3 regions of the Mesorhizobium sp. M8A.F.Ca.ET.181.01.1.1 genome follow, and region 2 is predicted to be linked to each of the others. Evidence: riboswitches for the same ligand, from Rfam matches in the RefSeq annotation. Region 2 holds a riboswitch; each other region holds the start of a gene.

Region 1 (10,575 bases), on a different contig from region 2:
CGGTTCCAGGTCCGCCAGGTCCAGCTCGAACAGGATGCGGCCGCGCCGGTTTTCGCTGAGATGCAGGCCCCAGGCCGGTGCGCGCCCGGTCATGGCGCAGCACAGATCGATGAAATCGCCGTAGCGGTTGGTGCGCGCGCCGATCACCGAATTGGCGAAGACAATGGCATTGGATTCCCCCCAGGCGATCTGCTGGCCGAATTTGGGCCGGAACCGCGTTTGGTAGGGTGCGCAGGTGAATGTCGCCTGACAGCCAAGTTCGAGATGCGCCTTCATCAACCGCCGCGCCGGTGCTTCCTCCGCCGCCGGGATCTTCACCATCCCGGGATGGATGAGGTCGAACGAGCCGACATTGAGCGTCGTCGGCACTTGAACACGGCCGCCGCCTTCGACCAGCCGTTCGACGAAATCGAGCCCTGCCTTGCCGTGATAGAGGCAACCGTCGATATGGGCGCCGGTGATGTCGAGCAGGCTGTTTGCTCCGATCGCCTTGGAAAAAGCGGCCAGGATTTTCATGGCTGCCGCAGCGGACGGACCGTGCTCGCCGTCGAGCATGGATTGATCGTGGGCATCCAGTTCAAGCGTCATCGATGTGCTCCTAGGCCTACCCGACCGTATGGCGGGACAGCGCCCCCCTCTGCCCTACCGGGCATCTCGCCCACGAGGGGGGAGATCGGCGGCTTCAGCCTTGGCGCTCGTTTTTTGCGACGTGAGAGATTTGCGAAACCGGCGATGACAGTCAATCTCCCCCCTCGTGGGGGAGATGTCCGGTAGGGCAGAGGGGGGCGCCAAGGAACACCAACCATCCCAATCGTCGACTGCATCCTAACCGCCAATCAACACCGTGCTCTCCGGCGACCATCGCAGCACCACATCCTGCCCCTCCGCCAGCCTGTCGGCACCGGTATTTTGCACGATGACCTTCAGCGTCTGTCCGGCGCGCTCGACGAAATAGGTGCTGTTATTGCCGGCGAAGATGGACTTCGACACCTGCCCCTCGAGCATGTTGACATTGGCGGCATCCACGGGCCCGGCATCGGCGGCAATGCGGATGCGCTCGGGCCGCACGGCCCAGCCTGCCCCTGGCCAGCGCGACATGGCCGAGCAGGATGGCGAACAGGCCGCGCCCGACGCCGAAGAAGAAGATCAGCATCGCCGTGCCGGTGATCAGCCAAGGAATGGCGATCGGCGGAAACAGCAGCGCCTGCAGGAATTTCTTGCCACGAAACTCATGACGAAAGAGCGCCAGCGACGCCGCCGAGCCGAGCACGGTTGAAATGATCGTGGTGATGACCGCGATCTCGATGCTGTTCCAGGTCGCCGCGATCAGCTGGTCGTTCTGCCACAGCGAGGCGTACCACTCGGTCGTCCATTCGAACGGCAGCTGATAGAAGGGCGAGACGTTGAACGACATCAGCGCCATGATGATAGGCAAATAAAGGAAGGCGAGCAGCAGCCCGACATAGAGGCGACCCAGCCATTCGAGGATGCGCGTCGTCGCCATCACGCCACCCTCCGCAGCAGCGGCGAAGCCACCGCCAGGATGACCAGCACGACGGCGAGCAGGAAGAAGGACAGTGCTTCCCCGAGCGGCCAGTGAACACGGCGACGAACTGGTCCTCGATGACCGTGCCAAGCCAATTCTGTCAACCACCAGCGCAGGGACGCTTCATCGCAATTCGCCCGGAGCCGCCCTTCGAGGAACCGCTTTGACGAAAAAAGGCCCGCTCCGGGAAGCCGGAGCGGGCCTTGGGGAGGATGAAGGGGTGGACCCTCTCCTCTTGTTTTACGGGAGGTGTGGACCGCGATCACCATACCTGAACCCCGCGAAATGCCTGATGCATCACAATCCGGTGCTCGGCAACGTAAGCGCGGTCACGCGATCGCGATTGCTCCCGTGATCGAACTGCTAAATGCGGCCCAGGACGACAAGAATGATGATGATGATCAGCACAAGTCCGAGACCACCGCCACCATAATAACCGGTTCCGTAGAACGGACCACCACCGATACCGCTGAAGCCGCCAAGCAGCGCGAGGATTAGAATGATGATAAGTATTGTTCCGAGACCCATGACTTTCCCAGCTCCTAAATGCGCGCTTTCGCGCCGTTTCAACATCGCGCTATTTCAGATGTTGTAAGGTATGAACGTTTTAGGGGAGCTGGCGTTCCCCCGGGCCATCCCGGCTACGGAGCATCCAGCCCGCAAAGCAGAAAGCCCGCCTGGACGGCGGCTTTCCGACCGGTCGGAGGCCAGGAGAGTGCGGTCAAAGCCTCAGGGCTGGTTCCGCAGCCTCCTTCAACCTCAGCGGCGTGCGATCAGCAGGCAGAGCTGGCGCAGGTCGCGGTCATAAGTCCCCTCGCTGCCGAGAACGTCGACGCAGCGCTTCTTCATGCGCCTCAGCTGGGAGCTCGACACCTGGGCCACGGCACGCGGAACGTTGAGCTGGCTAGGGTTGGGCGATATGCCCACGTTCGACGGGTTGCTGGGATTGGTTACGTTGCCGATGCCCACGCCGACGCCGACACCACTAGTACCGCCAACATTGGCGCCAAGCCCCGCGTTGATACCGCCTGTTCCACCAGCATTGGCACCGAGCCCGGCGTTGATGCCGCCCGAATCTCCGATATTGGCGCCGGCCACGGCATTCGCGCCGTTGCTGCCGCCGACCGAAGCGCCGAGCTACAGCGCCCTCGCCTAGGGAGCAGCTCCGACCACTGGACGCTGAGGAGCCTGTTGGCCAACCCTCACAGCCTGGCCTTCAGAATAACCGGTAGAACAGCCGATAGTGTACATGTTCCATGTAAGCGCGATACTCCGGCCCGGCGGCCAGCAAGGCCTCCTCGCGCAGGATTCGATACAGCTGCATGTAGGTGATGACCGCATAGACAGCGAGATTGTGGAAGGAAAAGGCCGACAGGAGGTAGAGCACATGGCCGGCGAGGTAGCCGGCATAGATCGGATGCCGCACCAGCCGATAGGCACCGCCCGTCATCACACCGCGATTGGCCGGCAGGATCGCAAAAGAGCGCCCCAGCGAGATCTTGCCCCAGATAACGAACAACAATGCGATGATCTGTAACGGCGCGGCGACGTAGAGAGGAATCAGCGCAATGCCTGGCTTGAGACTGATCAACGCAACGCCAAAACTGGCTGTCACCGAAACGATGACGGTAAGCAGATTCCAGTCACGCGTGACCGGACGCCGCGACAGAAGCAGCCAGGTGAAGGTGAGTATCTCGGAAATCGCCACCAGCGCGGTGTTGAGCCGGGTCGGATCCTCGAGAAGCTGATAGACGCCGCGATAGACGAACAGCCCCGCGCACAGCAGCGCACAGGCGCGAAAGAAGCCTTCGCGCAAGTCGAGCATGATCTCGTGCTTGCGCGCCGCCGACAAAAGCCTTTTGTCTGGCGCACGCGAAAGCGCTTCACTTTTTGACATGAGCAAGGCAAGCATCCCGATGATCCCTCGGGGGCGACTTTTGCACGTAACCATTGCCGTGCCGTTAACCGAGAAGATCAGATCGGCATCAAACCGGGTCGAAGGTGAAGGCCGTAGCCGCGGTTTTGTCGGGCTGCGACCTAGCGACATCCTCGCCTCCAGCATCGGACGATACGACCTTTTCGCAGTCTCAGCGTCGGCACCTATCTGAGGTACCCATTGCTGAAATATCCCACGAAATCCGGACGTTGCGCGACAACCTTGCCATCGGCATCATGCAGGATACCCGCGGCGAGGAGGTGGGAGCCGATCGCTTCCATCTTGGCGGGATCCATGATGCCGATGGTGCCGTCTTGCCCGCGCAGATAGTGCCCGTCGATCAGTGCCTTCAGCGAAGTCTGGATCAACGCCGGATTGGTGAGGGCATCCTTGTTGGCGGCGATCAGCAGCGTCGCGGCTTCCTCTGGATGATCCACCGCGAACTGATAGCCGCGCCGCGTTGCCTGGATGAAGGACGACGCCAGTTGGGGATTTGACTGGAGAAACGCTTCGCTCGAAGAGATGAGCGTCGTGTGCTCGTCGGGAACGCCATAGTCGGCATAGACGAAGCTGCGTTGCTTGACGCCCTTGAGCTCGGCTTCGACGCCCTCCCAGGTCGACACTTCGAGGGTGAAGTCGACCGAACCGTTGGCGAGCGCCTCATAGGCGGAAGTGCCGAGCGTCACCGTCTCGAAATCGCCCTTGCCGCCATCATGCCGGATGATGGTCGAGATCAGTGCGTTTTCCCAGGCGCTGCCGAAACCGCCATAGGTCAGGCCATCCAGATCCTTCGGGCTCTTGATCTCGCTGCGCGCCGCATTGAACACCAGCCGACCAGTTTCGGACTGCACGACGGCATAGACGGCCTTCAAGTCGGCGCCGGCGGTCTTCTGGGTGAACAGGCTGATGGTGCCGTTGATGCCGAAATCGGCGACGCGGTTGGCGACAAGCGTGCCGGCGCCGGTGTCGCTGTAAGGCACGATATCGACCTCCAGACCGGCCTCGCGATAAAAACCCTTTTCGCGCGCGACGAACAGCCCGATGTGGTTGGTGTTGACCGTCCAGTCCAGCGCGACAGTGACTTTTTGCGTTGCCGCGAAGGAGCGGCTCGATCCGGTGGCCAGCGGTACGCTAGCGGCAAGGGTGAGCAGCAGAGCCTGCCTGCGCGTCAAATCAGTCATGGTCATGTCCTTTGGTTGGCTGGAGGTTGAGCAGAATGTCGAGGATCTCGGCCTCGAGTGCCCCGGCCTGCCGTGTGGCGGCGCTGGTCGGATCGCGCGGGCGCGGCAGTGGCACCTGGATCTCGCGCACGACACGGGCAGGCCGGGCCGACAGCACATAGATGCGGTCTGACAGGAACACGGCTTCGCGCACGTCATGGGTGATCAGCAACGCCGTCCATCGATGGTGCCGCCACATCTGTTCGAGCCAGCGCTGCATGGCCGCGCGCGTCAGTGCATCGAGCGCGCCGAACGGCTCGTCGAGCAGCAACATGTCGCGTTCCTGCACGACAGTACGCAGCAGCGCCGCGCGCTGCCGCATGCCGCCTGAAAGCTGCGCCGGAAAATGCCGCTCGAAGCCGGCAAGCCCAAACTCGGCAAACAGCGGCGCGACACGCGTCCGCGCCGCCTTGCGGCCGAGGCCCTGCACCTCGAGCCCGAGCGTCGTGTTATCGAGGATGCGCCGCCACGGCATCAGCGCGTCCCGCTGCGGCATGAAGGCGAAATGCCTGCCATGATCGTCGAGCGGCGCGCCGTCGAAAAACATCTCACCCTCGCCATGCTCGGCGCCGGTCAGAAGCTGGAACAGCGTCGACTTGCCGGCACCCGAAGGCCCAAGGATCGAGACGAATTCGCCGGCATCCACGCGCAGCGAAATGTCGGCGAGCACTTCGAGCCCGCCAAAGGCCTTGCGCATATGCCGCAATTCGAGCCGGCTCATGCTTGCGGGCCTTTTCGGGCGGCTTGCCTGCCAGCGGCTCTTTCCCAAGGCATGGCAAGTCGTTGCAGCACCACCGTCAGCCCGAACAGGACGAGGGTAAGGGCGGCGCTGACGCCGACGGCGGCGAGCACCAGGTCGGGACGGAAATTGTTTTTGGCGTTGAGCATGTAGATGCCCAGCCCTTTGGCCGCGCCCGCATATTCGGCGAAGATGGCGCCGACGACGGCATAGGTGATGGAGATCCTGAGGCCAGCGAAGAAATAAGGCAGCGCCGAAGGCAACCGTGCCAGGATGAAGACCCGCCAGCGCCCTGCTCCCATGGCGCGCAGCATCTGCCCGATCTCGACCTCGGTAGCCTCGTAGCCCTGCACCAGGGCCACCAGCATCGGGAAGAAGGTGACCAGTGCCACCAGCATGATCTTGGGCGTCAGCCCGAAACCGAACCACAGCACCACCAATGGCGCGATGGCGACCAGCGGCAAGGTCTGGCTGACTATGAAGACAGGAAACAGCGCGCGCCGCAAAGGCTGGAAGAAGTCGACCAGCATCGACAGCGCGAAGGCGGCGCTGAGCGAGCAGGCAAAACCGATCAGCGTGGCGCGGATGGTGGGAATGGCGTTGTCGAGCAGCGCGTCACGATTGAGCATCGCCTGTTCGAAGACGCGCGAGGGTGCCGGCAGAACCGTCGGCTTGATGCCGGAATGGTTTGCGTAGAGTTCCCACGCCACGAGCACCAGGCCGATCGATATCACGGCCGGTGCCGCCTGGGCGAGGAAGCCCGCGAGTTGACGCGGGTTGAACGACGATGAAGCCACGAGAGGATGACCTTGACGGCGCGCGTCGGCGCGAACGGTTCAAACGGCAGTGGGACTGTTGGCCGAAACCGTGACGTCGAGGGTTACGTGGCCGGCGCCTGGTCCGAAGCGGCAGAAGGCTTCGTCGAGCGCCGAGAAGATCGCGCCGGCATCGCCGCGCAGCTTGGTGCAGAAATTCTTGGAGCGATCATAGACGCCAGACTGCTTCAGGAAATCGATGCAGCCATAGATCTCGTCCATATGGTCGTCCGTGCCCATCACATAGAGCGAGAACTGCGCCGCCGCTGGCTGCCCAGTGGCGGGCGCGCCGCGGACGGCGGAAATGGCGGCTTGCTTGCGCGGGCCGAGTGGCCCGGCAGGTCCGCCAAACGTGTCGGAGCGGCAGATCGGATCGTCCGGCTCACCTGGGCAACCACGCGAAATGGTCGCCGACAGCACGCAATGCTTACCGCTGCCAGACGCAGCCACGAAAAGGTCGCGCAGCGCCGGGAATAGCACCTCGGGGGGCCCGACCAGCAAGGTCGAGATGTCGTCGGTCTCGATCCTGAGCTTGTCGCGATACGAATCGAGCGCGCCAAGCGCGCCCAGGATGACGCCGACAAAATCGTCGGCCATGGGATATAGGGAAACCTGTGCGCCTGAAAACATCGCCCGCCTCGCTCCGCTGGTATTACCCAGATCAGCTTCTAGGGTCTGTGGGCTTGCCGCCCCCGTCTCAGCCCCGACCGTACGGAGCACCCCTGTGGATGGCGGCGTTAAAGCACCATTCGATCGGTTGGGGAAGCTGTTTTTTCAGCAAGCTGCGCCAAAGCATTGCGCCAGCGCAGGCACAACCGGGTGCCGGCGCCCGGGAATTTGGCTCGATCCGGGTGCAACCAACAGCCCGACCATCACGCCGGGCGACATGAATTCCAACGCGGACCAGAATTGCCCGACCAGCGCGCAGACGGATGCCAATGGCAGGGCGACCGCGCCGACCGTGGCCGACAAGAACTGCGGTAAGTAGTTTTCGCAGCAGGGAAAGCGCGGACGCAAGTTCCGCGCTTTCCATGCTCGTTGGTCTCACTATACGCCACGACCGGCTGGCGGTACCTCTGGCACCGATTCGCTGGCCACTTTGCCAAACACTCTTATTTCGGGGCACGGTTTTCCGGCTTTTGGCCGTGCGAATGCGGTGTGCATTTTCATCAGCCGTTTGAGCAGGCGGCCATAGGTGAGGTATCGAACTCGGCCATTGGCAAGATCGAACTCCACCCTCCCCCATCGCCTGACCGGACCTTTTCCAGTTGGCGGACCCAGTCGCGCGATCTGAAAGGCCAACCGAACTTCGCGGCCGGCAACGTCCAGATAGATACCGGGATTGCCGCCCAGGACGTGCCACAATCGGGCAACGTGCTCGATCGACATGTCGGATGAAATCGCCATGTGGTTCCGCTCAAGTCGCGCCCAGACGAAATCACCGGTTGGCTGCCGCGTCCCGGACACCAAATCCTTGCAATAGGCTGGCGCCACCTCGCGCACCAACGCGCGCATCGCGGTCGCCACGCTGTCGGCCACATCCCGCCGCGTTGCCCAGTGCTTCGCAGAACGGCACCTGTCCGAGGATGTCGCCGTCATCGAAATTGGCGGACATCTTGTGCAATGTCACGCCGCCATGGACGGCATGCTGGCCGTCCGCGACCAGGCGATGGAGAGGGTGCGGCCCCCGGTAGTTGGGCAGCAGCGCCGGATGAAAATTAAGCCCGCCCTTGGGAAAGAGGCCGAGCAGTTGTTGTGGGATCAAGGTCGGGAAAGCGTAGCAGATCAGTACATCCGCGGCGATGTCAGGCAATTGCCGGCCAAGCTCATCCCAGTCGTAAGGCCGGCCGAATTCGATCAACTTTACCGGCGTGTTGCCGAGATAGCGCCTGAGCAGAAGCTGGCGCCTCAGCCGGCGTCGAAAATTGCCAATGCTGAAGCCTCTGGATGGGCGCTGAAAGCCAGGCACGATGATCGCGCCAATACGGTTTCCCGCCTCGATCCAGCCGGAAAGCAGAGGCCCGGTGTAAGCAGAAACATCCAGGATGAAAACTGCATTGAGCTGCCGGGCGCCGGCCACAGGCTCGAAAGAAATCATCTTTTCAAATCCGGCGGGGCAAGACATCGCCCGGCAATCCGAGCACCGTCACGGACCCGTCCGGTCAGGACCAAAAGGCCGGCCGAGCCGTCAGCCTGGTTTGGGAGAAAGCGGTCCTGCCGCGGCGACACTTGAGAGCCTTTCCCGCTTCACCAACACAGGTTTTTCGTAGAGTTTCCTCATGCTCCCCCTGAAATCAATCAACCCGCGCAGTTGGTCAGCAGTGCCGCGGACTGTCAACCGCCGGGCGGGGCTGACAGCCGCTATTGATATGGCCTCGCGGCAATCGGCGGGCGCTTAAACCCACTGCCGCAAAGACTGATCCGCGAGCCTTATGAAACGGCCTTTTCACGAACCGGCAGTTTCCAACCTGGCCTGACGAAATGGCAGGTGTAGCCGTTCGGATACTTCTCCAGATAATCCTGGTGCTCGGGCTCGGCCTCCCAGAACACTCCGGCTGGAGCGAGCTCGGTGACAACCTTGCCGGGCCACAGGCCAGAGGCATCGACATCGGCGATGGTGTCCTCCGCCACACGCTTCTGCTCCTCACTAGTGTAGTAGATTGCCGAGCGATAGCTCATGCCGACATCGTTGCCCTGGCGGTTGCGCGTCGTCGGATCGTGGATCTGGAAGAAGAATTCCAGAAGCTGGCGGAAGCTGATTTTCGCCGGATCGAAGCTGATCTCGATGGCTTCGGCATGCGTGCCATGATTGCGATAGGTGGCATTCGGCACGTCGCCGCCGCTGTAGCCGACACGCGTGGCGAGGACGCCCGGCATGCGCCGGATCAGATCCTGCATGCCCCAGAAACAGCCGCCGGCAAGCACTGCACGTTCGCTCGAAGTCGCCATGTAACGTCTCCTCAAAAGGCAATTCCGGGAAACCTGTAGCGGCGTTCCCCGGGGAATTGCGCGACAACAAATTTGGATAGTCCCATAAATGGGCATTGTCGCCTGCTTCGTCCAGTCGGACGAGCGGCCATTCGGCTATACCGGTGAAATTCGCCCCCTAAGGAACTGGGGGCACCTCAGTTGCGCGGATGCCGTGTCCGGCTACTGGCGGCGACCGGCAGATATCGGATACCAGGTGGAATGGCCGCAAAACTGATCGCCACAGGCGGTGCCTCGCGCGACCAGTTGAAAAGAACGGTCTTGACCGGAATGTTGTCCAACCATGCCCGCAGCCGCGACGGCACTTGACGACCCGGCCAAACCATCAGCATGCCATGGTCGCGCAACCGCTGCCTCGTGATCCAGGGTGCGAACCGCATATCGAGATCGGTGAAGATCGACGGCTTGTCATAGGCGTTGAGGCCCGCCAGCATGGCAAGATTGGTGTCGCCACCGACGATGTCGAGCCGGCCCGGCACCGCCGCGTGCCAGATTGCCTCGGCCTCGTCCGAGATCGGCCGCGCCGGCCAGCAGACGGCGTCCATCCGCCCGCGCACATTGCAATCCGTCCAGCGGATGGCCGCATAGGCCCCCGACATGGCCACGATGCAGATGAAGGCGCAGATCGCCAACCTTCGCATCTCGGGGGCACCGAGCCGGTGACCGAGAAAGGCGAGCGCGACGACGCCGACGAGATTGTACATCGGCGCGCCCCAGGCCTCGCCGGTGCCGGTGAACAAAGAGGCGACCATGATCAGCGTCGCCGGCCCAAGTCCCATCCAGGTGAGATAGACCAGCTTACCGCGCTCGACGGGGTCCTGCGGAGCCGACGTGCGCCGCAGCAGCCCTGATATCGCCAGCACCAGGAGGAAGCCGGAAAACCCGGCTAGCTGGACACCGATATAGTAGAGGCGCGCACGGTGCTCGGTTACCCAGGCATCGCGGCCGGCGAAATAGGTCAACGGCAGGAAATCGATGCGGTAGAGTGCGATGGCCAACGGCGCGGCGACCGCGAGACAAACGGCCAGGCCAAGCCACGGCCAGGGCGTCGCCAGCCGACTGCGCGCGCGCGCGTCGGACAGCAGCCAGAGAGCGCCGAAGGCAAGCAGCAGGCCGGTGGAAAACTTGGCATAAAGCCCGACGCCCGACACCAGTCCGAGCGCCAGCCACCAGCCTGGCCCGCCACCGCGGCCGGCGCGCCACAGCAGCCAGCAGACCGCGGCCCAGAACGGCATCTGCGCATAGTCGTGATTGAATTGCGGCGTCGGCCAGCCGAAGAAATAGACCGATGGCATCAAAAGCACGGCGGCCAGCGCGCGGCGTTGTCCGAG
Region 2 (10,575 bases):
GGCGCATGGCGTTGGCGCGTCTGTCTGAGCTTGAAAACCCCGAAGAAGGCGCCACTCGGCGGGAAGCCATCTCGGCCGCGGAAGCCGCAGTCGAGGCCGCCAAATCGCACAGCGAAGCCTTGAAAGCCGCCGAGGCGGAAGCTGCCCTTGCCGCAATTCACCACGACGCGGCGCAGCAGGCCCTCGATAGTTTTCGGACCGCGCTCAAACGAGCCACGGATTTGCGCCAGCAGTCGACGATTGCGCAGCTTCGCCGCAGTGAGGTTCTCGATCGGCGCGCTTCTGCCATTGCCGAAAACGAACAAGCGATGGGCGAAGTTCAAGCAGCCGAACTGGAAGAGCGCGAAGCACGCGAATTGCTCGCGCGGCTGGATGCGACTCTTTTGGCGCGTGACGCTGCCGAACAACTGGCCGGCTCGGACAACCGGTTGAAACAAGCCGAAGTCGCCAGAACCCAGATCGAAGATGGAGAGGCAGCACTGGCGATGCTGGCGGTGCCGGAACAAGCTGTCGAGCAACTCCAGGCGCTCGAAATCGAGATCGCCAGCCTTCGTGCAGCTCACCTGGCAACCCTGCCGACGCTATGCATGGAATACCGGGACGGCGCCGCCGATTTGGTGACCATCGATGCCAAGCCCTTGCCCCATGCAGAAGACCAAAGCTTTGCTGGCACCGTACGCCTGGATATTGCCGGCATCGGAGCCTTGACCCTGCGATCGAATCGGCCGCAGCAGGCCGACCGGACCATCGAAGACGCCGAAGCGAAGCACCGCAGCCTGCTTGCGTCCCTCGGTGTCGATAGCCTCAGGACGGCACGCCAGCGCCTAGTGGAAGCGCGCGACAAAGCTACCGAACTGGGCTTGGCGCGTCAGCGACTTGCCGATCTCGCGCCCAAGGGGATACAGCAATTACACGAGGAGCTTGCTCGTCTGAGTGCCCTCGGGGCCGGGGACCTCGAACTCAAAGTCGATCCAGAACAGATCCGGCAACATCATGCCGCAGCCGAGCAGCGTGTGGCGACAACACGCAACAGCGTGCGCGAGGCCTTGCCTTTGCGCAGCCATGCCGACGAGGCTGTCATGGCTGCGGAGACGGCTTATGTCACCATCCAGGCGGAACTGACCAGCCTCGAGGTCATATTGGGACCCGATGCAGCGCGCGAGGAAAAGGGGCGCTTGCTGCTCACCGAGGCCACCGCACGACAAAAGCTGCGCGAAGCGGCCGAAATGCGCGCTGCTCCCCTGCGCGACGGCGCTCGCGATCTCACCAGCGCTGAAGCCGTTCTGCGCCGCGCCCGTTCGGTTCAGGATGCCGCCACACAGGAAGCAAGTCAGTTGCGTGTAACCCTGGCCGATCTCAATGGCCATATTCGCACTCGGTCCGACGACGCGGTGGAAGAAGCTTTGCGCGAGGCCACAGAAAAATTGGAAATCGCTGGAGAGCGAGCGAGACGCTTCGAATTCGAAAAAGCCGTCCTCGACCGGCTGCGCACGACGCTGGTCGCTGCGCGCTCGACGGCACGCGATCTTTATCTGAAGCCGGTCATGTCCGAGCTGCGACCGCTGCTTGGATTGCTATTCGATGACATCTCCATAGTGTTCGACGAGAACACACTGTTGCCACAGACCGTTCGCCGCAATGGTCAGGATGAGGATGTCGATAGGTTGAGTGGCGGCATGCGAGAACAGCTTTCGGTTCTGACACGTCTGGCCTTCGCCCGTTTGCTTGCCCGCGACGGCCGACCCACACCGGTTATCCTGGATGACGCTTTGGTTTATTCCGATGACGACCGCATCGAGCGCATGTTCGACGCTTTGCATCGTCAATCACACGATCAGCAGATTCTCGTTTTCTCCTGCCGCCAACGCGCGTTTGCAAAACTCGGCGGTAACATTTTGCAGATGAGCGACTGGCAACCGGGTCGGTCATAAGCGGAGATCGCGCAGCCTCAGCTAGGGCGACGGCAGATCGTATCGTGTTACGATTGCAATGCCGTTTTCGATCTCGATTTCGATAACTTCATTAATCAGGAATTCCTCTGGGCCAAGATCCTCGAGGAGAGCATCGAAGAGCTCTCTCTGTTTTTCAGGCCCGACCTGAGGGACGACGATAATCAGGCCGGCGTGAACCGGTTCTTTGGCATAGAGCTTCCTGAAGTCCTTAGCATTGTTGGTGACGAAGGTGAAATCCTCATCGATAATGAGCGGCATGAGGTCCCAGTCGGTTTCGCCGCTTAGCCCAAGCCAGTTGACGTGGTTTGCTTCATGTCCGCGTTCTTGGGCTACCGCAACCAGAGACGTGTGCAGGCACTCATCGATCAGAAACCTCACGAGGTCACACGCGTCTCGACCTGGCCGACGGACCTGGGTCGCCCTTCAAAACCACGCGCTTCGACGACTTTATTTTCACGCCCTGCTCGACCAGCTTCTTAGGCCGCCCACGAACCGGGTGCGCGGCGACCCACATTCTGGCGAGCTCAATCACGCGCGGCGTTAGCTTCGGATATCCCTCCAGAACCTCCGCTTCATCTGCGCCCTGCGCTAGCATCGTCGTGATCATACGAACAGGGATGCGGGTTCCTTTGAAGACAGGCTCTCCGCCCATCACCCCTTTAACGCGGCCGATGGCGGCCTCCGCTTCATCAAGATCCACGATGCGCGCTTTGAGCTGTTTACGTGCCTCGGCGACGTCGACGATCAGCAGGTCGTCGGCCCTTACGGTCTTGGCCCTTGGGGCAGCTTTGATTTCCTCGAACAGGCGGTAGCGACGATCAGCGGGCAATGTCGCACCCACGCCATACCAAAGCTTGAGCCGCAGCAAATCCTCGCCGGTCAATGCCCGTCGGACGACCCCACCGATGCGCCGAGCAGTGCTTGGCACAGTATCGACAATGCGTTTGTCGATCGCATTGTGCACGGCCTTGATTCCTATCCCGCTGACGGCGGCTGCCTCTGCGGGGGTGTAGATGCGAGCAAGTGTGCCCATTATTCTTCTCCTTATAAAGAATAATATAGGCCGTTTGACCCCCTCCGTAAAGGCACGCGTCTTTGGAATCACGGCGGTTAGCAAAGGCGGTGGTGAGCCGAGAGGCCTCACAAACCCTTGGGGCTCGAGATGGCAGACTCGGCGCAGTATAATTGCGCTAACTATCGAATTTGCAGTTGGCGACAAACGACACACGAGTTCGTCGCGGACTTTTAACTCTGCGAAGGCGCGTCTTCGAGCGCTTTGAAACCCTACACCCATCTGCAGGCCATCTGTATCAAGCTTTGGACCAAAACCGTTTCCATCGCTCACGAGCGTTCTCTCTGGGGGTCTCAAGTGGGGCTTGCCCATGGCCACGAATTTTTGGGCGACAGCGGTGCAGAGGCCGCATACCGCTGCCTGCTTGACGTCGCTGACCGTGTCCATGTCCGAAATTTGCCTACAAATTTCGGACGCCCTTGGGCGCGCTAGATTCGCTATGGAAAGCTGGAAGCACTCGCAAGCCCGGTGGCCACAGCGTCTGCAGCGCCAAGCTATTCCTCCGTATCCAAACCCGCATCCTCATGGCCACTAGCCAACTCTGGCATAATTTCACCAGCAAGCAGCTCATCTCTGCTCAGCAGCCCGGCATCCTCGAGCGCCTCGCAGTCCGGGAGATCGCGAAGCGTGTCGAGGCCGAACTCGAGCAGGACGCTTTTGTCGTCACATAGGTGTAGGGAGCGCCGGGCGTCGGACTGCGCGGGTTCGACGCGATCAGGCCGGTGCCGCAGATGGCCGATCAGGTCGCGACTGATTACTTCCCGAAAACCGACGACAATTCGGCGCGGGTAATCGGCTGGAAGTGCCGATGCACATCAGCATCAGCACGTCCGACCACGTCAGGTCCACGGCACGCCCGCTGCTTCCGCAGGCGCGGATGGCATCGGCATAGGCCGGCCGTGTCAGGTGCTTCCAGCCGCCGGCGACAGCGACGAGGTCATAGGGCCGTCCGCGCAGCTCTCGGATGTCGTCGATGAGAAGGTCACGGGCGAGCTCGCGGGAGAGACTGCACCGCAAGCGCGTCCCGCGCGCGCGAACTGCTCGATCAACTGATCTCAGACGACGACGAATCTCGTCCAGATTCCAAAAGCGGTGGCCGCAGCGGCGCTTTGCGGGCTCGCGTTACCACAGATCGCAGAACTGTGATCTCGCCTTGTGCCCGAGACCGCAATCTGGGCTCGCGACGAAGCATATCGCTTGCGATCATCAAAGGACGCGTCGACGCCGTCGGTTGCCTTTTCCACCGCCGCCTCACACATCGTGTTGGGGCTGAAGAGCTACCTGCAAATCCTCGCAACGGGCGCGGCCGCATCCTTGATTTTACAAATTGACACGTCTTGGTTTTTAGAAAATGCCACGTGCGATGATGGCGCCAAAAAAAAATGTCACGCGAGATGATCATGCCTGAGGTAAATGGTCCGCCAAAGTTGGGAAAGGTATACCGGTTGAATGGTGGATAGGTACGCCGGATAAAAAGGGCTTCGGGTTCCGGAAGACGAACTAATCGACGGATAGGCGCTGCTCGTGAGGGAAACTGCATGCGCATTACGGTTATGACCATCCAGGGATGTCGGATATGATCTTGAATAGTGACATTGCAGGCCAAAGAGCGGCCGAGAAGCTAGCAGAGGGCCTGAAATCGCAGGGCAAGCAGCAATACGAAGAAAGGTCGAGGGAACGCGAACGAGATGTGTCTCGTTAGGTCGCACGTTGCACCAGGGGTGCGTCGGAAGGCACTCCGCCGTGTCCTGAAGAGGTAGCCTGCACTTGAGAATAGCCACGGTGGTACCTTATTTTCGGCTGTGAAGCACACGAGACCCGCGACGTGAGACCCAGTTGCTCAATACCCAGTTGCTGGGTGAGCGTGCATGACTGCCAACGGAAGGTCTTGCACGCACCCTCGCGATCTTGAGCAATGGTCGCCATGACTTTCTTCTTGCAGGCTTTTGAGTGGCCCAGCCTGCAATCACCAGACCCCACCGACTCTAAAGAGCGTGGCAGACGGGATAGTCGAGGTTGCCCGGCACAATTACGCTCAAGGCTTGCGCCGCCCAGAGGACACGCTGAAAAGGCAGCATGGGCGCGCAAGCACGCCATTCACGAGAGGTTCGACATGAAGACTATGCAAGAAAAAGACATTCCGGCATTCGTGCAAGCAGTTGTGGAGGCCGGCTGCAACATTTGCGCGATTGGCAACTTGGGATATGTCTTTGGCGATGCTGATTTGACGCCGGCGCAACGGAGGTCCGTCGAGCCACAGCTGCGCAGGATTGCTGAGATCTACGGCGAACGCGATCATCTCATGGACGAGATAGCTGTATATCTGCGGTCGATCGGACGCCATGTCGAGGTTGAGCCGAAGACAGGTGTTTCCTGATGGCCGCGATCGATCGCGTTCCGTAGTCGCCATTTCTATTGGGTAACGAGCAGCCGTCTTCCAACCTCTGAAACAAAAAAGAGGTGACCCCCAAAGGCCGCTCTCGAGACCGCAAGTCTGAGCCGCTAACGCATTGCGATAACCAGGCTGTCCGAACTGGGCGTCGATGCCTTCCTCGACCAGGTCGCGGTAGGCGGCGATCTCATCTACCGCATGCATAGCCAAGCCAGAGAAGTTTTCGGCAGCGGAATTCTCGGTCGCTTCCCCTTTTATGACTAGAGGGTGCGGCCGATCCGGCCGCGACGATCTCGCAGGGATTGCCATATACGGCAACACGAACACCGGCGGATCAATACTCGGATAATGGCGGCCGGCTATGTAGCGATCGATCGCGCACCAACATATCAATGCAATAGCTTAGTTGCTTTCAAAGGCGGGTCTCTACGAACTGCAAGCAAGCTAAACGATTGCGTCAACTCTTCCTCGCAGAGCGAAAACTCCGCGCCCACGCGATTTCTCTGCTGGAACAGCGGCACATCCTCAGCGCCAGGACACGGCCGCCGCCGTCGGGTTTTACGAAGCCGGTGATTGCATAAGTTGCCCGCAAGATATCATTGGTATCGGGAACGCCGCCGATGCCGCATCCTGAATAGAGCGGCCGCTTGCACCTGCCAGCCCGACGACCAGATCATATCTGCAACTCCATCTACCTGGACGTGGTGCAAATCACCTCGCTGAAGCCGCAAATCGTCGCCTTCGACCAGGATAACCACATCCGTGACCGCCTGAGCTACTCGGTCGATCTCGACGCACATGGCCGATACAGTTTTTCCATCCTTCACGAAGCGAATGAGACTTTGGCCATTCCAGCCCTGGTCTACGGGGCGTGACTTGTCCCCGATGCATGCGCGAGCTCTCCGCTCGGCCGGCCGCCGGACGTCGCCACCGGCCGAAGGCGCCCGAAGGCGCCCGAAGGCGCTTGACAAAGCAGCACCGGCCCATTCAACTTGAGGCATTCACCAGGGGAGTCCCGGTAAGGGGCTGAGATACTGCTGGCTTTCGCGGCGCAGTGACCCGTTGAACCTGATCCAGTTCATACTGGCGTAGGGACGGTGCAAGCGCTTTGCGGGAGTTTACGCCCGAGGTCCTGCTGCAGCAGGTCTACAGAAGCGTCTTTTCATCCTTCCGGCACAGAACTGGGTCTCCAATGCATGAGCAAAGGAGCCTCACGATGAATGCCCTCACCCCCGCCGTGTCGACGGGACCACTGCCCGCCTCGCGGAAAATCCACAAGCCCGGCGTCCTCTACCCGCAGATCAGGGTGCCGATGCGCGAGATTTCCGTCCATCCGACGGCCGGCGAACCGCCCGTCACCGTCTACGATCCGTCCGGCCCCTACACCGATCCATCAGTCCAAACCAGCATCGAAAAAGGCCTTGCCCGGCTTCGCCACGAATGGGTCACGGCGCGTTGCGATGTCGAAGCCTATGACGGCCGCCACGTCCGGCCGGAAGACAATGGATTCGCCACCGGCGAGCGCCTGACACCGGAATTTCCGATACGCAATCGGCCGCTCAAGGCCAAGCAGGGCAAGGCGGTGACCCAACTTGCCTATGCGCGCGCCGGCATCATCACGCCAGAAATGGAGTTCGTAGCCATCCGCGAGAATCTCGGCCGCGAGGTGATGCGCGGCAAGCTGCAACGCGACGGCGAAGCCTTCGGCGCGGCGATCCCAGATTTCGTCACACCCGAATTCGTGCGCGACGAGGTGGCGCGCGGACGCGCAATCATTCCCGCCAACATCAATCATCCCGAGAGCGAACCGATGATCATCGGGCGAAATTTCCTGGTGAAGATCAACGCCAACATCGGTAACTCGGCTGTCACATCGTCGATGGCCGAAGAGGTCGAAAAGATGGTGTGGGCGATCCGCTGGGGCGCCGATACGGTGATGGACCTGTCGACCGGCCGCAACATCCACAACATCCGCGACTGGATCGTGCGCAATGCACCGGTGCCGATCGGCACGGTGCCGCTCTATCAGGCGCTCGAAAAGGTCGGCGGCATCGCCGAGGACCTCAACTGGGAGGTCTATCGCGACACGCTGATCGAGCAGGCCGAGCAAGGCGTCGACTATTTCACCATCCACGCCGGCGTGCGGCTGCACTACATACCGCTGACCGTCGACCGGGTCACGGGCATCGTCTCGCGCGGCGGCTCGATCATGGCCAAATGGTGCCTGCACCATCACCGGGAGAGCTTCCTCTACGAGCATTTCGAGGAGATCTGCGACATCGCCAGAGCCTATGACGTTTCCTTCTCGCTCGGCGACGGCCTTCGTCCCGGTTCAATCGCCGATGCGAACGACGCGGCGCAATTCGCCGAACTGGAAACACTTGGAGAACTCACCAAGATTGCCTGGGCAAAGGACTGCCAGGTGATGATCGAAGGCCCGGGCCATGTCCCCATGCACAAGATCAGGCAGAACATGGACAAGCAGCTCGCAGTGTGCGGTGAGGCGCCGTTCTACACGTTGGGGCCGCTGACGACCGACATCGCGCCGGGCTATGACCACATCACCTCAGGGATAGGTGCCGCCATGATAGGCTGGTTCGGCACCGCAATGCTTTGCTACGTCACGCCGAAAGAGCATCTCGGCCTTCCCGACCGCAACGACGTCAAGATTGGGGTGATCACTTACAAGATAGCCGCCCATGCAGCCGATCTGGCGAAGGGCCATCCGGCAGCGAAAACCAGGGATGATGCCCTTTCGCGCGCGCGCTTCGAGTTCCGCTGGGAGGACCAGTTCAACCTGTCGCTCGACCCCGAAACCGCACGGTCCTTCCACGACCAGACCTTGCCCAAGGAGGCGCACAAGCTGGCACATTTCTGTTCGATGTGCGGGCCGAAATTCTGCTCCATGCGCATTTCCCACGACATCCGTGCCGAGGCTCAGAAGGAAGGCATGGCGGCAATGGCGGCAAAATACCGGGAGGGCGGCGATCTCTACATGCCGGCGGACGAGACTGGCGTACCGGTCGTGCCGGAGGCTCCCAAACCATCATGAGGGTGCTCGTCAAAGGGGCCGGCGTTGCCGGCCTCACCGTCGCTTTCGAACTCGCCGCCCGCGGCGCGACGGTCACAGTCGCCGAGATGCGGCATGGCCTTGGCGGCAACGCGTCGTGGTTCGCCGGCGGCATGCTGGCGCCATGGTGCGAGCGCGAAAGCGCGGAGCAGCCGGTGCTGGATCTCGGACGCGACGCTGCCGACTGGTGGGATGCGGTGCTGTCGGGTCAGGTGACACGGGCCGGGACATTGGTCGTGGCCGCGCCGCGTGATGCCGGTGAGCTTGACCGGTTCGCCAGTCGCACGTCAGGGCATAGGCGCGTCGATGAAAACGAAATTGCGCTCCTGGAACCCGACCTCGCCGGCCGCTTCCGGCGTGGATTGCTCTTCCCCAACGAGGCTCACCTCGACCCACGCCAGGCGATGGCGGCACTTCATGACAACCTTGCGACCATGGGTGTCAAATTCCACTTCGGCTGCGACGCCCGGCCTGTTTCGGGTTTCGCCCGTCAGATAGACTGCATGGGAATGGCAGCGGCCGATGACAGGCTGCGCGGTGTTCGCGGCGAAATGCTGATCCTTCGCACGCCTGATGTCTCGCTGTCGCGGCCGGTCCGTTTGCTTCATCCACGCTTTCCGCTTTATGCCGTGCCGCGCACCGATCACCGTTTCATGATCGGAGCGACGATGATTGAAAGCCAGAGCGCCGGACCGGTGACGGCGCGTTCCATGATGGAGCTGCTGGGCGCCGCCCATGCCCTCCATCCGGCCTTTGGTGAGGCCGAGATCGTTGAAACCGGTGTGGGTGTCCGTCCGGCATTTCCCGACAATTTGCCACGCGTCGAAACAGACGGTGAGATCATCGCGATCAACGGTCTTTATCGTCACGGTTTTCTCCTCGCCCCCGCCATGGCGCGCCAGGCTGCCGGCCTGGTTTTCAGTCAAGACAGAACCAAGGAGCATGCTCATGAAACTGATGGTCAACGGCGAGGCGCGTGAGATTGCCGCCACCACGCTGGCCGAGTTGCTTGCCGCGCTCGACTATGAGGGCGATTGGCTCGCCACCGCCGTCAACGGCGACCTCGTGCACAAAGCCAACCGCACGGAGTTCCAGTTGAGCGACGGCGACCGGATCGAAATCCTCTCGCCCATGCAGGGCGGCTAGCATGTTGGAGCTTTATGGAACCGAGCTTTCGTCGCGCCTGCTTCTCGGCACCGCTCAATATCCTTCGCCGGCCATCCTTGCCGATGCAGTCAAGGCGTCGGGCACGTCGGTGGTGACCGTCTCGTTGCGGCGTGAGATGGCGGGCGGTAGAGCCGGCGAACAATTCTGGTCGTTGATCCGCTCGCTGGGCGCCAGAATCCTGCCCAATACCGCCGGCTGCCTCTCCGTCAAGGAAGCCGTCACCACCGCGAAAATGGCGCGCGAGGTCTTCGGCACCAACTGGATCAAGCTCGAAGTGATCGGCAATCACGACACGCTACAGCCGGATGTGTTCGGTCTGGTTGAAGCCGCCCGCATCCTGTGCGAGGACGGCTTTGCGGTATTCCCCTATACCACCGACGATCTCGTTGTCGCCGAGCGGCTGCTGGAAACGGGCTGCAAGGTCCTGATGCCGTGGTGCGCACCGATCGGTTCCGCCTTGGGACCGGTCAACATGACGGCGCTGCGCTCGATGCGCGGATATTTCCCTGGCGTCCCGCTGATTGTGGATGCGGGGCTCGGACGGCCGTCGCACGCGGCCACCGTCATGGAACTCGGCTTTGACGCCGTGCTCCTGAACACAGCGGTCGCCAAGGCGGCATATCCGGTCGGCATGGCGCGTGCTTTCGGTAAGGCGGTCGACGCCGGTCGTGAGGCGTTCAGTTCGGGAATGCTCGAACCGCGCGACGTCGCCGTGCCATCGACACCGATGGTCGGCAGGGCCGTTTTTTCATGAAGCTCGATCCCTTTTATCTGATCGTCGACAGCGCTGCCTGGATCGAACGGCTGGTCCCACTCGGAGTCCGGCTTCTGCAACTGCGCATCAAGACCGTGGATGAGGCTGGGTTGCGCGCGGAGATCCGCACCGCGAAGGCCTTGTGTGCTCGATACCAGTGCCAACTCA
Region 3 (10,575 bases), on a different contig from region 2:
TGCGGCCAAGGTGGCGCGCTCCTTGTCGAGGGCGGCGATGGTCTTCTGGAACGAGGCCGGGTCGCGCTCGTAATAGGCCGGGTCGGAGATGTTGTTTTCCAGCCGCGAGATCGACGCTGTCACGGCCTCGATCTTCTTGGGCAAGGAGTCCAGCGCGAACTTCTGCTTGAACGACAGTTTTTTGGCCGGCCCTTTTGCTACGGCAGGTTCTGCCTTGGTGGTCGGCGCGTCGCCGGCGTCGGCCTTGGCGCGCGCCTTGCGGTCGTCGAGCCGGGTGCCGCCGCGCTGCGCCAGCATGTCGGAATAGCCGCCGGCATATTCAATCCAGCGGCCACCACCGTCCGGCGCGATGACGCTGGTGACGGTGCGGTCGAGGAAATCGCGATCGTGGCTGACCAGGATGACGGTGCCGGCGAACCCGGCGACCAGTTCCTGCAGCAGTTCCAGCGTCTCCATGTCGAGATCGTTGGTCGGCTCATCAAGTACCAGCAGGTTCGCCGGGCGCGCCAGCACGCGCGCCAGGATCAGCCGCGCCCGCTCGCCGCCGGACAGCTCGCGCACCGGCGTGCGCGCCTGCTCCGGCTTGAACAGAAAATCCTTCATGTAGGAGACGACATGGCGCTGCTCGCCATTGATGACCAGGTTCTCGCCGCGCCCGTCGGTGAGATATTGCGCCAGCGTCTCCTGCGGGTCGACCGCCTCGCGCTTCTGGTCGAGCGTGGCGATCTCCAGATTCGTGCCGAGCCGTATCGAACCAGCGTCCGGCGCCAATTCGCCGGTCAGCATCTTCAGAAGCGTCGTCTTGCCGGCGCCGTTCGGTCCGACGAGGCCGACGCGGTCACCGCGCTGGATGCGGGTCGAGAACCCCTTGACGACGGTGAGGTCGCCAAAGCTCTTCTCTATGTTTTTCGCCTCGATCACCAGCTTGCCGGATTCGGCCGCGTCGCTGGCCACCATTGTCGCGGTGCCCTCGGCGCCGCGATGGCCGCGAAAGCGCTGGCGCATGGTCTGCAGTTCGCCGAGACGTCGCATGTTGCGCTTGCGCCGTGCCGTCACGCCGTAGCGCAGCCAGTGCTCCTCGCGCACGATCTGGCGGCCGAGCTTGTGCTGCTCGCGCTCTTCCTCCTCCAGCACGAGGTCGCGCCATTCCTCGAAATGGCCAAAGCCCTTGTCCAACCGGCGGGTCTGGCCACGGTCGAGCCAGACGGTGGCACGCGACACACGCTCGAGGAAGCGGCGGTCGTGCGAGATCACGATGAGCGCCGAGGAAGTCCGGACGAGTTCCTCTTCCAGCCATTCGATCACCGACAGATCAAGATGGTTAGTCGGCTCATCAAGAAGCAGGATGTCGGGCTCCGGCGCCATGACGCGGGCAAGGGCGGCGCGCCTGGCCTCGCCGCCGGACAGGTCTGCCGGCCGCTCCTCGCCTGACAGGCCGAGATGCTCCATCAGATAGCTGGCGCGGTAGGGATCGTCGGCCGGGCCGAGTCCGGCCTCGACATAGGCCCGCACATTGGCAAAGCCGTCCATGTCGGGCATCTGGGGCAGGTAACGCACCGTTGCCGAAGGCTGGCGGAACACCTCGCCGTCCTGCGGTTCGATCAGGCCGGCGGCGATCTTGAGCAGCGTCGACTTGCCGGACCCGTTGCGGCCGACCAGCGCGATCTTGTCGCCGGCCGACGCGGTCAGGGTGGCGCCATCGAGCAGCGGCGTGCCGCCAAAAGTCAGTCTTATCCCGTCGAGATTGAGAAGGGGCGGGGCCATGTCAGCTTTCGGGCAATGGATAGGGATGGGCAAGCAGCAGCGCGCGGCCGTGGCCGAGCGCGATGTCGAGGCGGCCCTTGACCTCGTTGGAAATGGTCAGCGACGATCCGAAAGCCACCTCGACCTTGTCGAGCGGCCATTTGGCGCCGGTGACGGTCAGGCCGGAGAGTTCGGAAAAGCCGAGAATAGAAAATAGCGTGCCGTCGGCATAATCGAAGCTGGCCCTGCCGTTGAGCAAGGGGACACCCTCCTGGGCGCCGCTGGTCAAAAGCACATCCGTTCCGGCCTCGGCCAGCCGCAGGCCAAGCGCCAGATGCAGAAAGGCGTGATCGGCGCGCTTGCCGCCGAAGGCGCCCGCCAGCACAAGGCGGGTCGCTCCACGCTCCAGTGCGGCCGCGATTGCCAGTTCGCCGTCGGTCTTGTCCTTTTCCGTCGGGAAGGTTTGCTGGGGCACGGCGGCGAGATGGGCGGGCAGATCGGCCGGAACCGAATCGAAATCACCGACCCACAATTCCGGCACGAGGCCCAGCATCCGCGCATGACCGATGCCGGCGTCGGCGGCGATCACGCGCGAGCCTTCGACCTGGCGGTCGAGCCGGGGCGTGCGGAGGAGATCGCCGCCAAGCAGGATGGTGAATGTGCTCATATCCCGTCGCCTTACCAGCCCGGCACGGGAAACGGAAGGCGGCAAACTCCCACTTGCGTGTCCCACCCGCCGGGCCTATGTGTCGAAACGCTCTAACGGGGTGCCGGACGCGAATTTCGCGGGCCGGCTGAGAGGCAGTCTCGCCAACCCGCTGAACCTGATCCGGTTTGTACCGGCGGAGGGATTAGACGTTTCGGACAGTCCGACGCCTCAATTCCTTTCAACGCAAACGAAGGAGGCGCCGATGCGCACGTTTTTATATTCTCTCATCGCAGCCACGGCGGTGACGCTGTCCGGGCCGGCCTTGGCCAAGGACAAGCTCACGGTCTACACCTATGAGAGCTTCACCGCCGACTGGGGTCCAGGCCCCGTGGTGAAGAAGGAATTCGAGGCCGAATGCGGCTGCGATGTCGAGTTCGTCTCGGTCGCCGACGGCGTGGCGCTGCTCAACCGCGTCAAGCTGGAAGGCGCTTCGACCAAGGCCGACATCGTGCTCGGCCTCGACACCAATCTCACCGCCGATGCCAAGGCCTCCGGCCTGTTCGCGCCGCATGGCGCGGTGAGCGATGTCAACGTGCCGGGCGGCTGGAGCGACGATACTTTTGTTCCCTTCGACTACGGCTATTTCGCCGTCGTCTACGATACGCAAAAGCTGAAGTCGCCGCCGAAAAGCTTGAAGGAGCTGGTCGAGGGCAGCGCCGACGACAAGATCGTCATCCAGGACCCGCGCACCTCGACGCCCGGTCTCGGCCTGCTGCTCTGGGTGAAGTCGGTCTATGGCGATAAGGCGCCGGAGGCCTGGGCCAAGCTCAAGACCAAGGTGCTGACCGTGACGCCGGGCTGGAGCGAGGCCTATGGCCTGTTCACCAAGGGCGAGGCGCCGATGGTGCTTTCCTACACCACCTCCCCGGCCTACCACATGGTCGCCGAGAACACCGAGCGTTACCAGGCGGCGTCTTTCGAAGAGGGCGAGTATCTGCAGATCGAGGTCGCCGGCATCACCACGACCGGAGCCAAGAACCCGCTGGCGGAAAAATTCATGGCCTTCATGACCGGACCGAAATTCCAGGACGCCATCCCCGAGACCAACTGGATGTTCCCGGCCGGCAAGACCGACAAGCCGCTCAACCCGGCCTTCGACAAACTGGTCAAGCCGACCAAGACCCTGCTGTTCAGTCCGGAGGAGGTCGCGGCCAACCGCAAGACCTGGGTGGATGAATGGCTGGCGGTGATGAGCAAGTAGTTGGCTGTATGATCCGAAGATGAATGCTTTACGGCGCCCCCCTCTGTCCTGCCGGACATCTCCCCCGCTTGGGGGGAGATTGGCTGTCATCGGCGATTTCGCCAATCGCCAACATTGCAGGAATGAGCTGGGCGCCGGAGCTGCTAATCTCCCCCCTCGTGGGGGAGATGTCCGGCAGGACAGAGGGGGGCGCGAAGGAACGCGACGCACGTTAAAGGCCTTTCGTGCAACCCGCGTCTGATCCCCGCATTACCGCCGGCAGCGTAGCGCTGGCGGCGATCGCGCTCTTGATCGGCGGCGCGTTTGCCGGGCTGCTTGTCGAAGGCGCACACGATCTCTCCGGCGCCTGGGTGGCCTTCGACCCTTATCTGTTGCGCGTCGTGCGCTTCACACTCTGGCAGGCGGCCCTGTCAACGCTGCTCTCCGTCGGGCCGGCCCTGTTCGTGGCGCGGGCGCTGTCGCGGCATCCACGGTTCTTCGGCCGCGCCTTCATTCTGCAGCTCTTCGCCGTGCCGTTGGCGCTGCCGGCGATCGTCGCGGCGCTCGGCATTCTGGCGCTTTATGGCCGTGCCGGCTATTTCGCCGGCCTGTTCAACTGGGTTGGCGGCCAGGGCTGGCCGGGCATCTACGGCCTCTCCGGCATTCTCGTCGCCCATGTCTTCTTCAACCTGCCGCTGGCCACCCGCCTGTTCCTCGAGGCGCTGCAGACCATCCCCTCCGACCAGTGGCGGCTGGCGAGCCAGCTCGGCATGGCGGCGCGGCCGGCGTTCCGGTTGATCGAATGGCCAACACTGCGCGCCGCCATGCCCGGCGTCGCCGGGCTCGTCTTCATGCTCTGCATCACATCCTTCACCATCGTGCTGACGCTTGGCGGCGGGCCGGCCGCGACGACGCTCGAAGTCGGCATCTATCAGGCCTTGCGCTTCGATTTCGATCCCGCGAGGGCTGTCGCGCTGACATTGCTGCAGATCGCCTTGACCTTCATCGTGGTGCTGGCGCTGACGCGGCTCGGCGCCAATGTCGTCGGCGACACCAACCTGCCGGTCGCGCCGCGCCGCTATCTCTCCGTCAACGGCACCGAAGCCACACTGAATGCCTTGCTCATCGGATTGGCGCTGCTGGTCGTCGCGGGACCGATGGCGGCGACCGTGATCGCCGGATTGAGCGCCGATCTCGACCGGCTGGCCGGCGAGACCGCTGTCCGGCAGGCGACACTCACCAGCGCCGTGCTCGGCTTCCTTTCGGCGCTGCTTTCGGTGATGCTCTCGTTGGCATTGACAATGGCGCGGCGGGCGCTGGCATCGAACCGCCGCTCCGGCCCAATGACACTGCTCGAACACGCCACCGATACCGGCGCCGGCTTTGTGCTGGTCGTGCCGCCGATCGTCGTCGGCGCCGGTTGGTTCCTTCTGTTGCGCCACGTCGGCGACGTCTTTGCCATCGCCCCGCTCATGGTCGTCACCGTCAACGCTGTCATGGCGATGCCTTTCGCGCTGCGCGCCATCCGCCCCGCCTATGATGCGGCAAGCGAGCGCCACGAACGGCTCTGCGCACAGCTCGGCATTTCCGGCTGGGCAAGGCTGAAGCTGGTCGACTGGCCGTCGCTGCGGCGGCCGCTCGCCACCGCCTTCGCGTTCGCCATGGCGCTGTCGCTTGGCGATCTCGGCGTCATCGCCCTGTTCGGCAGTGATTCCGTACAGACCTTGCCCTACCTTCTCCTGGCGCGCATGGGCAGCTACCGCACCCAGGACGCCGCCGGCCTGGCGTTGTTGCTGGGCCTTGTCTGCCTGGTACTGGTGCTGGCAGCGGACCGGCTGGGAAAGGGGATGGCCCGCGATGTCTGACGGTGCGGCTAACGCCAAAGGGGTTCCGGTGCGGCTGGACAAGGTCTCGTTCAGTTATGGCGAGGCATTGTTCGCTTTCGATGTCGAGTTCACCGCGACGCAAATCACTGCCATCATGGGGCCAAGCGGTTCGGGAAAGTCGACGCTGCTCAATCTGGTGGCCGGATTCGAGATGCCGAGATCCGGCCGCGTGCTGATCGGCGGGGGCGATGTCAGTGGTGAGCCGCCGGCCGTGCGTCCGGTGTCGATGGTGTTTCAGGAGAACAATCTTTTCGCGCATCTTTCCGTCGAGCAGAATGTCGGGCTCGGCCGTTCGCCATCGTTGCGGCTGACCGATACCGACCACGCCGATATCGCGGGCGCCCTTGCGCGCACCGGTCTTGCCGGCAAGGAGAAGCGGCTGCCGCGCGAACTTTCGGGCGGTGAGCGCCAGCGCGTCGCCCTGGCTCGCGTGCTGGTGCGTGACCGCCCGGTGCTGCTGCTCGACGAACCCTTCGCCTCGCTTGGGCCCGCCTTGCGCGACGACATGCTCGACCTGGTTGCTGGCCTTCATGCCGAGCGTGGCATGACGGTGCTGTTCGTCACGCACCAGCCGCAGGATGCCCGCCGCATCGGCCAGAAGGTGGTGTTTCTGGACAATGGCGCCGTCGCCGCCACAGGCACGGCGGACGATTTCTTTGCCGGGGCTGGTCCGGAGGCGTTCCGGCGCTATATCGGTGCGGGTGCCGGGGATGCCTTATCACGAGATATTGCCCGGAAGCGGACATAATTTACGCTCAAACCGGCCCGAGGCGATGTGGCGCTTGCTTGCCATGACTGGAGTAGTGTGGCTAGGTCCGCTCGATACCGGTCCGGCACTGGCCGTGATTTGCCTACAGCATCTGCTGCCCGGCCCGAGGGGCGCGTGACGGACGCTGTAGCAGTTTGTTTTGCGCATTGCATGATCATGCGCAAGGACCTGAAAGGAAGCCATTCTGGCGATCGGCGTTGACAGGCTACGAATGAACCCGCTGGCGCGCTTCTTGGCGCTGGCTGGCTTTGCCGTGGCGCTGGCGAGCTGCCAGATGTTCACGCCTCCGGAGGTCCAGGAATCCGGCTTCCAGCCATCCGACAAGCCGATCACGGTGGACAATGTCGCCGCCAACAACAAGCTTGCCGAACTCGCCAAGGCGCAGCATCCGCGCATCCTGGCGACCTATGGTGGCGAATATTCCGATCCCAAGCTCGAGCGCATGGTCGCCAAGGTGGTCGGCAATTTGACCGTGGTATCGGCCAACCCGACCCAGACCTATCGCATCACCATCCTCAATTCGCCCAACGTCAACGCCTTCGCACTGCCGGGCGGCTATCTCTACATAACGCGCGGCCTCCTGGCGCTGGCCAATGATTCGTCCGAGCTCGCCGCTGTCATCGCGCATGAAATGGGACACGTCACCGCCAATCATGGCCTGCAGCGCCAGCAGTTGGAGGCCGAGGAGGGCCTGGCGACCAAGGTCGTCTCGGATGTGCTCGGCGACAGCCCGACCGCCAAGGCAGCACTGATCCGCGGCAAGCTCAGGCTGGCGCAGTTCTCGCGCAACCAGGAACTGGAGGCGGACGCCATCGGCATCAAGTCGATCGGCGAAGCCGGCTACGATCCCTATGCCGCCGGCCGCTTCCTGCAGTCGATGTCGGCCTACACCGATTTCCGCTCGATCAGCGGCGCCACGGACGCCAGCCTCGACTTCCTTGCGACGCACCCCAACACGCCGCAGCGCATCGATCTGGCACAGCGCCACGCCCGCCAGTTCGGCGCGCCAGGCTTCGGCACGCGCGACCGTGATTCCTTCCTCGCCGGCATAGACGGCCTACTCTACGGCGACACGCCGGAAGAAGGCTATGTGCGCGGCGAGACCTTCCTGCATCCGGGCCTCGGCGTGTCGTTCACGGTGCCGGACGGTTTCATCATCGACAATTCGGCGGCAGCGGTGACGGCGACCGGTCCTGGCGACATAGCAATCCGCTTCGACGGCGTTTCGATCGACAAGAACCGCGCCTTGACCGACTATATCAGAAGCGGCTGGGTGGCTGGCCTCGACGACAGCACTGTCAAGCAGGAAACCATCAACGGCAATGAGGCGGCGACCGCGCATGCCGGCGCCGAAGGCTGGCAGTTCGATATCGCGGTGATCCGCGCCGGCGGCCAGGTTTACCGATTGCTGACCGCGGCGCCCTCGGCCAGCACCTCGCTGGAAACGGTGGCGCGCTCGGTCAGCGGCTCCTTCCGCATTCTCAGTCCCGCCGAAAAGGCGGCCCTGAAGCCACTGCATATCCGTGTGCTTACGGTACAGCCGGGACAGACCATGGGCTCGCTTGCCGCGCAGATGGTGGGCGTCGACCGCAAGCTCGACCTGTTCCGCGTGCTCAACGCGTTGTCGCCGGGGGCCGCGGTTTCGGCCGGCGACAAGGTCAAGATCGTCACCGACAAGTAGCGCCCATTGCGCGAATCAGGCGGCGGTCGCCATGAATTCGGGATTCTGCTTCACCAGCGCGACCTTGAGCTTTTCCATCGCGCGGGCCTCGATCTGGCGGACGCGTTCCTTGGAAATGCCGAGCGTCTCGCCGAGTGCCTCGAGCGTGGCGCCCTCGTCGGTCAGCCGGCGTTCCTCGATGATGCGGAGTTCGCGGGCGTTGAGAGCTTGAAGCGCCTCCCTCAGCCAAAGCGAGCGGCGCGCGACGTCGATCTTGTCGCCGACAATCTCGTCGGGCAGGGGATCGTCCGAGACCAGGAAATCCATCCGCTCGGTCGCACCCGCATCATCGGCAAGCGGCACGTTGAGCGAGGAGTCCGGTGCCGAGAGGCGTGAATCCATCAACGCCACATCGGCCTCGGAGACACCAAGCGCAACCGACACCTCGCGGTAGAGGGTTGTGTTGGAGAGCGGTTCGGCGCCGTTCGCGAGGCGCGCACGCAGGCGCCTGAGATTGAAGAACAGGGCCTTTTGCGCCGAACTGGTGCCGCCGCGCACGATCGACCAGTTGCGCAGGATGTAATCCTGCATCGAAGCGCGAATCCACCACGTCGCGTAGGTCGAAAACCGTACCTCGCGCTCAGGCTCGAAGCGGGCCGCGGCCTCGAGCAGGCCGACATGACCTTCCTGGATCAGGTCGCCAAGCGGCAGGCCGTAGTGACGGAATTTCGAGGCCATGGAAATGACCAGCCGCATATGGGCCACGGTGATGCTGTGCAATGCGTTCTGGTCGTTGTCTTCTTTCCAGAGCAATGCAAGCCGATGCTCCTCGTCGCGCTCGAGGTAGGGCGCCCTCATTGCCGCGCGGACCATGACCCGACCTGCCGTGTCTTCCATCATAAGGCGCTCCCTGGCTCAGGCGATGCGGATGACAGGCACCGGCTTGAAATGACGGCGTCATGCCCTAGAACAGCCAAAACTGCCGTGCGCGGGAAAGGTTCCGCTGGCGCGGGCAGGCGAGCGATGAGATCCGGGCAATTTCGGCACGGCTGCCCGGAACTCTGAATGCTGCAGAGAAATTCCTTTTAGAGTATTCGATTTCTGGAATTGGCCCTCTTTGAAATTTCATTCCTTATTTTTTCGACCCGCATCTGTCATTTTCCAGCCCTCACAACATGCCTGACATCAGGCCAAGGACGGGATCACAGAAAAATGAAATGGCTCAAGTCACTCATCATCGCCGGAACGCTGCAGGCCCTGGCGGTCGCATCGGGCCATGCCGGCGCCAATCTCGACCAGATCAAGCAGGCCGGCGTCATCAAGGTCGGTACGGAAGGCACTTACGCGCCTTTTACCTATCATGATGCATCCGGAGCGCTGGTCGGCTTCGACGTCGAAATCGCCAAGGCGATCGCCGACAAGCTTGGCGTCAAGGCGCAGTTCCTCGAGGGCAAGTGGGACGGCCTGATCGCCGGCCTCGATGTCAAGCGCTACGACGCCGTCATCAACGAAGTCGGCATCACCGATGCCCGCAAGGCCAAGTACGATTTCTCCGATCCCTACATCGCCTCCAAGGCGGTGCTAATCGTGCGCGGCGACAACACCGACATCAAGACCTTCGCCGATCTCAAGGGCAAGAAGTCGGCGCAGTCGCTGACCTCCAATTTCGGCAAGCTGGCCGAGTCGAATGGCGCCGAACTGGTCGGCACCGACGGCTTCGACCAGTCGATCCAGCTGCTTTTGACCGGCCGCGCCGACGCCACCATCAATGACAGCCTGTCGTTCCTCGACTTCAAGAAGCACAAGCCCGACGCCAATGTGAAGATCGCCGCCCAGGAAGAGAATGCCGATTATTCCGGCGTCATCGTGCGCAAGGGCGATCCGGAGCTGGTCGCGGCCATCAACAAGGCGCTGGCCGACATCAAGGCCGACGGTACTTATCAGAAGATCGCCGACACCTATTTCGGCCAGGACGTGTCGAAGTAATTCATAAAGCGGGGCCGGTCGTCGCCCCGCGGCCCATCCAGCGGCGAGCCGTTTTTGACGGCTCGCCGCTTTTGTCGTGATATGGCTGACGCATTCGCGCTTCGATGACGCCGCTTGTCCATTCCGGAGGATTTTTCGTGCCGCACTGGCTGCAACTGATGCTGGAGTCGCTGCCCTCGCTGCTGTGGGCAGCGTTGATCTTCACCGTGCCGCTGACGCTGCTGTCCTTCGTGCTCGGCCTGACGGTGGGGTTGGGCGCGGCGCTCGGCCGGCTGTTCGGCCCGAAGCCGCTGGTGGCGCTCGTGCGCTTCTATGTCTGGATCTTCCGCGGCACGCCGCTGCTGGTGCAGCTGTTCCTGATCTTCTACGGCCTGCCTTCGGTCGGCATCCTGCTCGATGCCTTTACCGCGGCGCTGATCGGCTTCACCCTCAACATCGGCGCCTACACGTCGGAAATCATCCGCGCGGCGATAGGCTCGGTGCCGAAAGGCCAGTGGGAGGCCGGCTACTCGATCGGCATGACCTGGAGCCAGGCGATGCGGCGCACCATCCTGCCGCAAGCCGGCCGGGTGGCGGTGCCGCCGCTCTCCAACACTTTCATCTCGCTGGTCAAGGACACGTCGCTGGCCGCCGCCATCACCG

Evidence for each region. Region 2 has a riboswitch for thiamine pyrophosphate ahead of thiC (phosphomethylpyrimidine synthase ThiC). Riboswitches for the same ligand answer to the same signal wherever they lie in the genome.
Region 1: it holds a riboswitch for thiamine pyrophosphate, as region 2 does, so the genes downstream of both, EN824_RS02620 (YkoF family thiamine/hydroxymethylpyrimidine-binding protein) here and thiC (phosphomethylpyrimidine synthase ThiC) in region 2, are expected to answer to the same signal.
Region 3: it holds a riboswitch for thiamine pyrophosphate, as region 2 does, so the genes downstream of both, thiB (thiamine ABC transporter substrate binding subunit) here and thiC (phosphomethylpyrimidine synthase ThiC) in region 2, are expected to answer to the same signal.

The regions. Positions count from the first base shown of each region.
Region 1 is NZ_SRTV01000001.1:518,033-528,607, reverse strand. It holds gene EN824_RS02675 (aconitase X) at 1-588, opposite strand, end outside; partial or broken gene EN824_RS02665 (TOBE domain-containing protein) at 826-1,071, opposite strand; gene EN824_RS02660 (hypothetical protein) at 962-1,504, opposite strand; partial or broken gene EN824_RS35820 (ABC transporter permease) at 1,504-1,640, opposite strand; gene EN824_RS02650 (DUF3309 family protein) at 1,910-2,074, opposite strand; gene EN824_RS02645 (hypothetical protein) at 2,306-2,644, opposite strand; gene EN824_RS02640 (isoprenylcysteine carboxylmethyltransferase family protein) at 2,763-3,608, opposite strand; gene EN824_RS02635 (ABC transporter substrate-binding protein) at 3,647-4,663, opposite strand; gene EN824_RS02630 (ABC transporter ATP-binding protein) at 4,656-5,423, opposite strand; gene EN824_RS02625 (ABC transporter permease) at 5,420-6,238, opposite strand; gene EN824_RS02620 (YkoF family thiamine/hydroxymethylpyrimidine-binding protein) at 6,278-6,886, opposite strand; TPP riboswitch at 6,877-6,990, opposite strand; gene EN824_RS02615 (hypothetical protein) at 6,981-7,244, shown strand; gene EN824_RS02610 (hypothetical protein) at 7,304-7,663, opposite strand; gene EN824_RS02605 (formyltransferase family protein) at 7,695-8,354, opposite strand; gene msrA (peptide-methionine (S)-S-oxide reductase MsrA) at 8,687-9,205, opposite strand; gene EN824_RS02590 (glycosyltransferase family 39 protein) at 9,382-10,575, opposite strand, start outside.
Region 2 is NZ_SRTV01000007.1:96,388-106,962, forward strand. It holds gene EN824_RS23615 (ATP-binding protein) at 1-1,931, shown strand, start outside; gene EN824_RS23620 (DUF5615 family PIN-like protein) at 1,953-2,330, opposite strand; gene EN824_RS23625 (DUF433 domain-containing protein) at 2,335-2,985, opposite strand; partial or broken gene EN824_RS36145 (SMC-Scp complex subunit ScpB) at 3,519-4,041, opposite strand; gene EN824_RS36695 (hypothetical protein) at 4,940-5,401, shown strand; gene EN824_RS23640 (hypothetical protein) at 6,064-6,291, shown strand; TPP riboswitch at 6,413-6,529, shown strand; gene thiC (phosphomethylpyrimidine synthase ThiC) at 6,633-8,468, shown strand; gene thiO (glycine oxidase ThiO) at 8,465-9,466, shown strand; gene thiS (sulfur carrier protein ThiS) at 9,435-9,632, shown strand; gene EN824_RS23660 (thiazole synthase) at 9,634-10,407, shown strand; gene EN824_RS23665 (thiamine phosphate synthase) at 10,404-10,575, shown strand, end outside.
Region 3 is NZ_SRTV01000005.1:371,570-382,144, forward strand. It holds gene EN824_RS20300 (ABC-F family ATP-binding cassette domain-containing protein) at 1-1,764, opposite strand, end outside; gene EN824_RS20305 (thiamine diphosphokinase) at 1,766-2,410, opposite strand; TPP riboswitch at 2,497-2,611, shown strand; gene thiB (thiamine ABC transporter substrate binding subunit) at 2,655-3,653, shown strand; gene thiP (thiamine/thiamine pyrophosphate ABC transporter permease) at 3,878-5,497, shown strand; gene thiQ (thiamine ABC transporter ATP-binding protein) at 5,490-6,266, shown strand; gene EN824_RS20330 (M48 family metalloprotease) at 6,499-7,968, shown strand; gene EN824_RS20335 (RNA polymerase factor sigma-32) at 7,984-8,847, opposite strand; gene EN824_RS20340 (amino acid ABC transporter substrate-binding protein) at 9,160-9,933, shown strand; gene EN824_RS20345 (amino acid ABC transporter permease) at 10,071-10,575, shown strand, end outside.